2 regions of the Paenibacillus phoenicis genome follow, and region 1 is predicted to be linked to the other one. Evidence: a T-box and tRNA genes for the amino acid it is inferred to sense, from the RefSeq annotation. Region 1 holds a T-box; the other holds one or more tRNA genes.
The links. A T-box is a leader RNA that pairs with one kind of tRNA and senses whether it is charged. The one in region 1 lies ahead of tyrS (tyrosine--tRNA ligase), so its partner is inferred to be a tRNA-Tyr.

Region 1 (5,701 bases):
CATTCCGCTAGGCCAGGAACGTTCCAGCGGTTGCCGCGGGTTCAACGAATCGGCAAGCAGCTTCTCGCCGCGGCTGCCGGCAAGGAAGAAATCAGCCTCGCCGAGTTCCGGCATATCGCTGATCTGTTTGCGCCATTCCGCAAATCCCTGTTGTAATATGGAATCGATGTAGGGAAAATCGTGGGCGTTAATATCTAGCTGCCGCAGCCAATCGGTATAATCGTTGACATCATCAAGCCGCGGCAGGCCGGAAGCGTTATTCAGGTTCAGCATCGGCTGACCCAAGGATTGATCGGCCATAAAAAAGCTCCTTTATATGCTGCGTTGGAATTGTAACCCTTCTGCGATAAATATTAAACGGACAAGCTCTTGTCCTGAAGTTCAAGCTTGTCCATCTCCGCCATATCCGATCTTGTCTGATATCTCTATTTTACTATCTTCCTTAGGGTTTTGCATTATAAATCCTAAGGTTTAAGGTATTTTTTTGGGACTAAAGCCCTATCGACAAAAATCCACCCATCTCTACAAAATCACTTATTGACTTTATAACCTCAATTCATATAATATATATTGTTGATGAAGACTGGATAGAGTCTTACTTAGGGCGTAACGCATGCGAGCACCCTCTCGGTTTTTGTTGCTGACGGGACAGCGGCTGAACTTTCCTGTCAGGGAGCGTATCATTATCTATCCTTCGCTCAACCAAACAAAACCCGCGCAAGTAGAACCCTAGACGAAATTTAACTAACAAAGGAGTCTACCTATACAATGGCACGTTACACAGGTCCTAAATTTAAACTTAGCCGCCGTCTTGGCATTTCCTTGAGCGGCACTGGCAAAGATTTGAAACGTCCGTTCCCTCCGGGGCAACACGGTCCTAACCAACGCAGAAAAGTAAGTAACTACGGAGCACAATTGCTCGAGAAACAAAAACTGCGCCACATGTACGGTTTGGGTGAGAAGCAATTCCGCACCCTGTTCGAGAAAGCGCAGCACATGCCTGGTATCGCGGGCGAAACGTTTATGATCTTGCTTGAAAGCCGTTTGGACAACCTTGTTTACCGTCTGGGCTTCGCGAACTCCCGTGCTGGTGCACGTCAGCTCGTATCCCACGGTCACGTAACGGTTAACGGCAAGAAAGTAGACATCGCTTCTTACCGCGTAAACGTTGGCGACGTAATCGGCCTTCGTGAAAGAAGCCGTGGTCTCTCTTCCGTGAAGGAAGCTCTGGAGAACCGTACGCATGTTCCGGCTTACCTGGAATTCAACGACACGACTCTGGAAGGCAAATACATCCGTTTGCCAGAACGTTCCGAGCTGTCGCAAGACATCGACGAGAAGCAAATCGTCGAGTTCTACAACCGTTAAGATTCGGAAGCAAACCGACCCAAGTTGTTCTCAACTTGGGTCGGTTTTTTTGTGCCTACCTTTGGCTATTTGGTCATAATGCTGTAATCCGTACACAATTGACTTTCCACCAGTCACTTACATACGGTCACTAACGTTTGGAACAGCTCATTTTGTAAGCGATCATCTTCGATCAGGTGCAAGCGTTCAATATGCTGCTTCGGAAAAATCAATAAATGCCCCTTGGTAGCCGGATATAGATCGAAAATACACAGAACATGTATTGACTCGTGTAGAACCACAGCTTCTCGGGTTTCTAATACATTGCAAAGTATACAATCAACCATCATTAGACCCTTTCTCTGACTAAAAGAGGAACAGTAAAGTTCTGTTCCTCTTTTAGCTGATTATGCATGATTATATGCAAAAATTGGCGAGGGATCTTTATATAGTCCATTCCTCTTATTTTACCGACAACTTGGCGAATTTGCGTTTACCGACCTGGATGATCTCTCCGCCCGCCAGCTCTACTTCCGCATTCGGGTCGCTGATCTTCTCTTCGTTCAGCTTAACCGCACCCTGCTGGATGCTGCGTCTTGCCTCCCCATTTGATGCGGCGAACCCTAGCAACGTCAGCAACTTGATCAGACGGATTTTCCCATTGACCAGCTCAGCGGCAGGAATTTCTTTCTCCTCGATATCCTCCGGCAGCGCACGTTGCTGGAACACCGTTACGAAATGCTCCTGCGCTGCATCGGCAGCTTCTTGACCATGGTACATCCGGACGAGCGTATGGGCCAGTTTCATCTTGGCGTCGCGCGGATGCACGGCTCCCGATTTGAGGCCTTCGGTGAGTTCAGCCAATTCTTCGAGGGACAGGTCAGTCACCAGCTCAAAATACTTCGTCATCAGCTCGTCCGGCACAGACATCGCTTTACCGTAGATTTCGTTTGGCGCTTCATCGATGCCGATGTAGTTGCCAAGGCTTTTACTCATCTTCTGCACGCCGTCCAAGCCTTCGATGATTGGGGTCATGATCGCGACTTGCGTGTCTTTGCCATATTCCTTCTGCAAGGTCCGGCCCATGAGCAAGTTAAACTTCTGGTCCGTTCCCCCCAGCTCGATATCGCTTTCCAGCGCCACCGAATCCATGCCTTGCATCAGCGGGTAGAAAAACTCGTGGATGCTAATCGGCTGACCGCTTGTATACCTCTTCGTAAAATCGTCGCGTTCCAGCATACGTGCCACGGTCACCTTCGCGGACAGCTTCACGACGTCGGCAAACGTCATCGGTGCCAGCCATTCCGAGTTAAAGTTAACTTGCGTTTTTTCCGGGTCCAGAATTTTAAAGATTTGCTGGCGGTACGTTTCCGCATTCCGTTGTACGTCTTCTTCGGTTAATTGTTTGCGGGTTTCCGATTTGCCGGTCGGATCGCCGATCCGCCCCGTAAAGTCGCCGATGATCAGCTGCACCTGATGGCCGAGCTCCTGAAACTGCCGCAGCTTCTGCATAACCACCGTATGGCCGATATGAATGTCCGGCGCGGAAGGGTCCAGCCCCAGTTTAACTTTCAGCGGCTTGCCGGTCACAACCGACTTGATCACTTTTTGCTTCAGCTCATCCTCCGGCACGATCTCCACAACACCGCGGGAAATCACCTGAAGTTGGCGTTCCACCTCGGCTTGCTGGGCCGCGCTTAATTCTTCCCATTTCATTGCTCTTCTTTCCCTCCATATTCGTTAGTCCTGCTTAGAAAACGGAACGCAAAAAAGCTCCTTCTCATCCCAAGGGACGAGAAGGAGCACTCGCGTTACCACCCTAATTAAAACCGTTTGCGGATCCTGCGGCGGATTGCCAGACGAACCGATGACGGTTTTCACTTCATTCACATAACGGGATTTCCCGGTACCGGACTACTGGCGCATTCTACGCGCGTTCCCCCGGACGGCTCCAGACGGTAATTCAAAAGGGATCCGCCCATTCGGTTCGCAGCAACCACCGATTCTCTGAGCGACGGGATTCCGCCTTCTACTGAGTCTTTCTAAGCCTTTGACGATTTGCAATTTAAAATATTATATAACACAGATGCATTCCCAAAGTCAAATCTACGAAAGCTAGGTCATGAGCAGGAACTAGGCTCCATCACACGCCAAAATACGCTGAAAAAACATCCAAATCCCCTTTTTTATGCTATAATGTTGCTGTTTATAAAGGAGGATCATGCATGGATCATGAGAACGACAAGAACTCCGGCAAGCTGCGGCGCAATAACCGGAGCGAAAAAAACTCAAAACCCGCCCGGAAGCGCAAAAAAGGCAGATTAGCCTGGGCGATTGTGGGTTGGCTCGTTCTGTTTGGATTTGCCGGCGTGATGTTTGCCGGTGGAGCCGTATTCGGATACGTATCCTCCATCGTTAAGGACGATCCGGTACGGTCGCGTGCCGACATTCAAGCAAAAATCAATCATAATGAAATGACAGGTTTCGCCTATTTCCGTGACGGCCAGCCGATTGGCCAGCTTCGCTCGGAAGAGGATCGCCGTCCTGTCACCTATAAGGAAATCCCGCAAATCGTGCTCGATGCTGTGATCGCCATCGAAGACAACCACTTTGAGGAACACATCGGGATCGACTTTAAAGGGACGTTGCGAGCGGTTAAGCAGCGGGTGCTTAAAGAGGACGTGCAGACCGGCGGCAGTACGCTGACCCAGCAGCTGGCGCGACGCGTGTTCCTGAACCTGGATAAGACCGAAGACCGGAAGGTTAAGGAAATGCTGCTGGCACTTAGGCTGGAGCGTTTTTTATCCAAGGAAGAAATCATTACGGCTTATTTGAATAAGGTTCCCTTCGGCAACGGTTCGAATGGGTACCAGGTTTACGGCATCAAAGCCGCAGCCAAAGGTCTCTTTAACGTCAGCAATCTGTCGGATTTGAATATCGCGCAAGCGGCCTATTTGGCTGGTCTGCCTCAGCTTCCCTCCACCTATTCCGCTTTTAACGGGAAAGGGGAATTTAACGAGGAGGCATTCGGGCGGGCGGTCAAACGCCAGCAGCTGGTGCTGCAGCGCATGCTTGAGGAGAACAAAATTACGCAAGCGCAATATGAAGAAGCGATGGCTTTCGATATTAAAGGATCGCTGGCCAAGCCAACGAAGAAGGCTTATGACACCTACCCGTATCTGATGCTGGAGACGGAACGGCAAGGCGCGATCGTCCTTGCGATGCTCAACAATCCGGAGATGACCAAAGAGGAGGTTGCCGCCAACTCGGCCATCCTCGAGGAAGCTCGGCAGGAGCTGCTGACTGGGGGATACCGGGTGTACACGACCATCGACAAGAAGGTCTACAACGCCATGCACAAGGTATCGGAGAACGCGGACAATTTCTCTCCGTACAGTGAGAAGAAGGGCCTGGAGCAGGTCGCCTCGATGATGATCGACAACAAGACCGGCGCGATCCTCGGCATGATCGAAGGGCGCGACTTCTACACGGAGCAAATGAACTATGCGACGCAAATGAAACGGCAGCCGGGTTCTACGATGAAGCCTATCGCCGCTTATTTGCCGGCCCTCGAAGCCGGGTTAGTTCAGCCTGCCTCGATCATTGATGATTCGCCGATTATTTTGAAGGACTACCAAAAAGGCTTCCACATTCCTGTAAACTCCAGCGGCGGCTATAAAGGGCTTGTGACCGCGCGGACAGCTTTGAATGAGTCGCGGAATATCCCCGCGCTTAAGGTGTTTAACAATATCGTTGGCATCGACAAAGCTTGGGACTTTGCCAAGAAGCTGGGCATCACTACGTTGGAAGATGAAGACTACAACGCGCAAACCGGCGTGCTTGGCGGCTTGAAATACGGTGTCACCGTTGAAGAACTGACCAATGCGTACAGTGCCATCGCCAACGGAGGGCAGTTTACCGACGCTTATATGATCGAGAAGATTACCGATGCGAAAGGTAACATCGTCTACAAGCATGAGGTTAAGCCGCAGCGGGTCTTCTCCGAGCAAACGGCTTACCTGATGACCGATATGCTTCGCACCGTCATTACGGACGGCACCGGTAAATCGATCAAAAGCGACTTCAAGAAATATGGCAAAATCCCGGTTGTCGGCAAGACCGGAACAACGCAAAACTACGCCGACGTCTGGTTTATGGGTTACTCGCCGGACGTCACACTGGGAGTATGGATCGGGTATCGCGAACCGGTGAACACGTTGTCGGAAGCCGGTAAATCCCGGGCGCGCAAAATTTGGGCGCTCGTTATGAACGAAGTCACCGAGAGCAGACCGGAATTGTTTGCGACCAAAGCGTTCACGAAACCGGACGGTATCGTAACGAAAACAGTATCCGG
Region 2 (5,701 bases), 2.0 Mb from region 1:
ATAACAAAGTGCCCATCGTTCACGCTCCTACTCCAAATCGTCGATATCTTCCGAAATCGTTTCGGTCAGTTTTGTCGTAAACTGCAGCGCGGCGTTATACCCCATTCGCTTTAAACGGAAGTTCATCGCGGCTACCTCGATAATCACGGCCAAGTTCCGTCCAGGACGTACCGGGATCGTCACCAGCGGCACATCAGTATCGATAATCCGCGTTGTCTCTTCATCCAGACCTAATCGGTCATACTGCTTCTCTTGTTGCCAGGCTTCCAGTCTCACGACCAACGAAATTCGCTTGTTGTTGCGGATGGCCCCGGCACCAAACAACGTCATGACGTTAATGATCCCCACACCGCGGATTTCCAGCAGGTGGCGAATGAGTTCAGGTGCCGTACCGTGTAATTGGTTATCCGACGTTTGTCGGATTTCTACGGCATCGTCCGCAATCAGGCGGTGACCGCGCTTAACCAGCTCAAGTGCCGTTTCACTCTTCCCGATCCCGCTGCTGCCGGTAATCAGCATCCCAACGCCATAGACGTCAACAAGGACCCCGTGAATCGTTGCGGTTGGTGCCAGCTTCCGTTCTAGGAAACTGGTGATCCGGCTCGACAGGATCGTCGTCGCCATACTGCTGCGAAGGACCGGAATCTGCTTCTCTGAACTGATCTCAATCAGTTCCTCTGGAACCTTCCAAGAGCGGGTGACGATGATGCAGGGCGTCTCCTCGCTGCTGCATAGCCGTTCCATCCGATCTTTCCGTTCCTTCTCTGGAAGCATCTCGAAGAAGGCCAGCTCCGTTTTCCCCAGAATCTGAACGCGCTCCGGCGGATGGTATTCAAAATACCCGGCCATCTCCAGGCCCGGACGATACAAATCGTCGACCGTGATCGCACGTTTTAAACCCTGCTCTCCGGAAACCACCTCGAGCCCGAATTGGTTCACTAATTCGGATACTTTCACTTTTTTAGCCATGGTGCTCTTCCTTTCCCCTGCCGGCATTCAAAATGAGGCTGCCCGTCAACAACGGGCTCCGGCTCCGATATCAGCTGCCTTATTGGCATTTATTCATCTTTGTACGAGATCACTTAATGTATTCATCGTATAGGAAATTGTCACGTAAATCAATCATTGGGCCGAGTGCCACCCAGGGATCGTCCAACTGCCGCTTCTTGCTCCCGATTAAAAAAAAACCGCCCCGAAGGGCGGTTTCTTCATCGCTTAACGGATTAGCTGAAGAACACGTTGCGTTCTGTTTCTTTGTCGAAGATATGAATTTTGTTCATATCGATCGCCAGTTTAACGTTGTCGCCTTCACGTGTATTGGAACGGCCGTCCACACGAGCGATCAAACCGTCGCTGCCTGCACCGTTCAGGTACAATTGCATTTCGTGACCCAGGTTTTCCGTCAGATACACGTTAGCAGTAAATGTCGTTTGCGGCGAAGCTTCCAGGAACACTGGCTCTTCATGGATGTCCTCAGGACGAATACCCATGATAACGTCTTTGCCGATGTAGCCTTTGTCTCTCAGGATCGTTGCTTTGCCTTGAGGCACAACAACGTCCATGTTGGTAGCTTTGAAACGAACGGTGCCCGCTTCTTCCACCAAAGTACCGTTGACGAAGTTCATCGTAGGCGAACCGATAAAGCCAGCTACGAAGATGTTGCCTGGTTGGTTGTACAGCTCTTCTGGAGAAGCAGCTTGTTGGATGATACCGTCATGCATAACGACGATCCGGTCACCCATCGTCATAGCTTCGATTTGGTCGTGTGTTACGTAGATGCAAGTCGTTTCCAGACGTTTAACCAGTTTCGTGATTTCCGCGCGCATTTGACCGCGCAGCTTAGCATCCAAGTTGGAAAGCGGTTCGTCCATCAGGAACACTTGAGGATCGCGGACAATGGCGCGGCCCAAGGCAACCCGTTGACGTTGACCACCGGAAAGAGCTTTCGGTTTGCGATCCAGCAAATGCTCGATGTCGAGGATTTTTGCCGCTTCGCGAACGCGACGGTCGATTTCGTCTTTCTTCACTTTACGAAGTTTCAAACCGAACGCCATGTTTTGATATACGTTCATGTGCGGATACAGCGCGTAGGATTGGAATACCATCGCGATGTCGCGGTCTTTCGGAGCAACGTCGTTTACGACGCGGTCGCCGATGTACAATTTACCTTCGGTAATTTCCTCCAAACCAGCGATCATCCGAAGCGTTGTGGATTTACCGCAACCGGAAGGTCCTACCAGTACGAGGAATTCCTTATCCTTGATATCGAGGTTGATGTCTTCTACGGTTGCTTTAGCAGCACCCGGGTATTTTTTGTAAATGTGTTCTAAACGTACGCCTGCCATGTCTTCGTCCTCCCATTACTTAAATTTGGTGGTATTAGGGTATTGGTTCTATGACTTTTATGAAATCGGATACATTTTATATTTATATATTAGACGATAGGGGGCTGCCCATCCATCCACAAACTGCACAAAAATCTTAAGGCCTTTTCGTCACTTTATACAATAGCAGTTCCAACTTGACCAAAACCGCGTCGTTAAACGTTCTTACATCCAGCCCAGTTTCCTGTTTGAATTTATCTATCCGGTATAATAACGTGTTTCGGTGAATATATAGCCGTTTCGCGGTTTCACTCACATTGCAATCCAACGCAAAAAACGTCTCCAACGTGGTCCGTATCTCCTCATCCTGCAGCAAATCTGCGCGATCCCCAAGCTCCAAAGCAAATTGCCGACGTTGCTCCTCCGGTATGCTGTACACCAGCCGCTCCAGCCTCAGCTCCCAGGGAAAATGGATGGGGGCCGTTACATTAAACATCCGGCCGAGGGCCAACGTCTGACGCAAGAACAACGTGGCGGAGACCAATTCGGTCTCAGCAATTAAGGCACTTCCGACCGTAAGGTGAAATCCTCCAACCCATTCGTTCGTCACAAGCTCGTATAAGCCTTGGCATAAAGCTGCCATCAAGTCACGTTCCGTTTCCGCCGCCTCTTCGCTCTCCTCCCGCAGGCTCATAAACAGCTCTTCGCCCAGCAGAATCAGCCAAGCTTCTTTTAGCGGAGCCAGGATCACTTCGCCTCCGAAGTAACTCTTCAACAGCTTGTTCAGCTTCGAAAATGAAATGGCCTGTCCTTGCCCCGAACTTTCCCAATTCAGCAAAAAGGGCAACATCCTTCCCTTGAGCTTCACCTTCAAGGTCAAGTGATCAGGCAGCGGCTGGGTCAGCTCCCCTTGCTCCAAACGCTCCTCCAGCCATTCGCCCAGCTGGATGCTGCGCATCTCATCCTCCCGCTTCAAGTTAGGTGAGGGGGTTGCCGTTTCTCGGGCAGCAGTCAGGAGCATTTGAATCAATCGGGCCTCAGACTCCGTTACTGTGGCAGCCTCCGATTCAAGTACGCGTACGCTTCCTTGTTGATGTTCCACGAACCATACCCATCGTTCGTCCACGCGATATGGCCCGGGCTCCGAGGAATTCGCTGCTCTAACAACATCGTTCCAGTCCTTTGCCTCCCAAACGCTCTCCGACAGCGACGTACCGATGACGCTCTCCACTTGTTGCTTTAGCAATTTGATCTCCATAGCGTAGCCTTTCTTTCCATGCGTTTTCGAGTTCATTAGACTCATTTTATCATAACCGCCGAAGCAAACCGAACTCCTCGTCCTGCCTTAAGCGCAAAAAAGCCGTCAACCCTAAGGTTAACGGCTTTGATCATGAGCCATGAAGGACTCGAACCTTCGACACCCTGATTAAAAGTCAGGTGCTCTACCAACTGAGCTAATGGCTCATAAAAACTGGTGGAGGCTGATGGATTCGAACCACCGAACTCGTCAGAGAACAGATTTACAGTCTGCTGCGTTTGGCCACTTCGCTAAGCCTCCATATGAATTATGCTGTCCAGTTCAGTCCAATATGATGCTGGAAGCATAAAAGTGGCTCGGGACGGAATCGAACCGCCGACACGAGGATTTTCAGTCCTCTGCTCTACCAACTGAGCTACCGAGCCATAAATTACACGGTAAAATCCCAAAAAAATAAAGCGGTGAAGTTGAACACTTTCCCACTTTACGGTGGAAATATTCAAATAAATGGCGGAGCCGACGGGATTCGAACCCGCGGTCTCCTGCGTGACAGGCAGGCATGTTAGGCCTCTACACCACGGCTCCGCAAGAAAATGGTGCCGGCGAGAGGACTTGAACCCCCAACCTACTGATTACAAGTCAGTTGCTCTACCAATTGAGCTACACCGGCACGGTGTAAACTATGATGTTTCAAGTAAAGATCATGGTGGAGGCTGAGGGGATCGAACCCCCGACCCTCTGCTTGTAAGGCAGATGCTCTCCCAGCTGAGCTAAGCCTCCGAAATGTTATGGTAGCGGCGGAGGGGATCGAACCCCCGACCTCACGGGTATGAACCGTACGCTCTAGCCAGCTGAGCTACGCCGCCACAGATAAGCTTGTACAAATGGCGGAGAGAGAGGGATTCGAACCCTCGCACCGCTTACGCAGTCTAACCCCTTAGCAGAGGGTCCCCTTATAGCCACTTGGGTATCTCTCCAAACCATAAAAAATCAAGGTTTAATCCTTGAAAACTGGATACGAAACTAGATTTGCATTTTAGCCCCTATTCAGTTCCCGGGGTCCCCGAAAAGTACTCGGTGTACTCTCCGAAGCCTCCGCTTCACTTTTTGGGGTGAATTTTGGATAAGCCCTCGACCGATTAGTACCTGTCAGCTCCATGCCTTACGGCACTTCCACCTCAGGCCTATCAACCTTGTCGTCTTCAAGGGGTCTTACATACGGGGAAATCTCATCTTGAGGGGGGCTTCACGCTTAGATGCTTTCAGCGCTTATCCCGTCCGCACTTAGCTACCCAGCTGTGCTCCTGGCGGAACAACTGGTACACCAGCGGTGCGTCCATCCCGGTCCTCTCGTACTAAGGACAGCTCCTCTCAAATTTCCTACGCCCACGACAGATAGGGACCGAACTGTCTCACGACGTTCTGAACCCAGCTCGCGTACCGCTTTAATGGGCGAACAGCCCAACCCTTGGGACCTACTTCAGCCCCAGGATGCGATGAGCCGACATCGAGGTGCCAAACCTCCCCGTCGATGTGGACTCTTGGGGGAGATAAGCCTGTTATCCCCAGGGTAGCTTTTATCCGTTGAGCGATGGCCCTTCCATGCGGTACCACCGGATCACTAAGCCCGACTTTCGTCCCTGCTCGACTTGTCAGTCTCGCAGTCAAGCTCCCTTCTGCCTTTGCACTCTTCGAATGATTTCCAACCATTCTGAGGGAACCTTGGGGCGCCTCCGTTACTCTTTAGGAGGCGACCGCCCCAGTCAAACTGCCCACCTGACACTGTCCCCGTACCGGATCACGGCACCAGGTTAGAACCTAGATACGATCAGGGTGGTATCCCAACGGCGCCTCCACCGAAGCTGGCGCTCCGGCTTCCTAGGCTCCCACCTATCCTGTACAAATCGTATCCAAGTCCAATATCAAGCTGCAGTAAAGCTCCATGGGGTCTTTCCGTCTTGTCGCGGGTAACCTGCATCTTCACAGGTATTAAAATTTCACCGGATCTCTCGTTGAGACAGCGCCCAAGTCGTTACGCCATTCGTGCGGGTCAGAATTTACCTGACAAGGAATTTCGCTACCTTAGGACCGTTATAGTTACGGCCGCCGTTTACTGGGG

Region 2: it encodes a tRNA-Tyr, which carries the amino acid that the T-box ahead of tyrS (tyrosine--tRNA ligase) is inferred to sense. The anticodon was not compared.

What each region holds. Positions count from the first base shown of each region.
Region 1 covers NZ_JAYERP010000001.1:1,883,953-1,889,653, forward strand. The annotation lists gene U9M73_RS08940 (sensor domain-containing diguanylate cyclase) at 1-300, opposite strand, end outside; gene rpsD (30S ribosomal protein S4) at 769-1,368, shown strand; gene U9M73_RS22170 (HIT family protein) at 1,482-1,697, opposite strand; gene tyrS (tyrosine--tRNA ligase) at 1,810-3,063, opposite strand; T-box leader at 3,133-3,401, opposite strand; gene U9M73_RS08955 (transglycosylase domain-containing protein) at 3,573-5,701, shown strand, end outside.
Region 2 covers NZ_JAYERP010000001.1:3,915,075-3,920,775, reverse strand. The annotation lists gene lgt (prolipoprotein diacylglyceryl transferase) at 1-16, opposite strand, end outside; gene hprK (HPr(Ser) kinase/phosphatase) at 28-969, opposite strand; gene U9M73_RS18625 (ABC transporter ATP-binding protein) at 1,224-2,345, opposite strand; gene U9M73_RS18620 (PucR family transcriptional regulator) at 2,482-3,582, opposite strand; tRNA gene U9M73_RS18615 (tRNA-Lys) at 3,716-3,788, opposite strand; tRNA gene U9M73_RS18610 (tRNA-Tyr) at 3,797-3,882, opposite strand; tRNA gene U9M73_RS18605 (tRNA-Phe) at 3,935-4,007, opposite strand; tRNA gene U9M73_RS18600 (tRNA-Asp) at 4,091-4,167, opposite strand; tRNA gene U9M73_RS18595 (tRNA-Thr) at 4,177-4,252, opposite strand; tRNA gene U9M73_RS18590 (tRNA-Val) at 4,287-4,362, opposite strand; tRNA gene U9M73_RS18585 (tRNA-Met) at 4,372-4,448, opposite strand; tRNA gene U9M73_RS18580 (tRNA-Ser) at 4,468-4,559, opposite strand; rRNA gene U9M73_RS18575 (23S ribosomal RNA) at 4,702-5,701, opposite strand, start outside.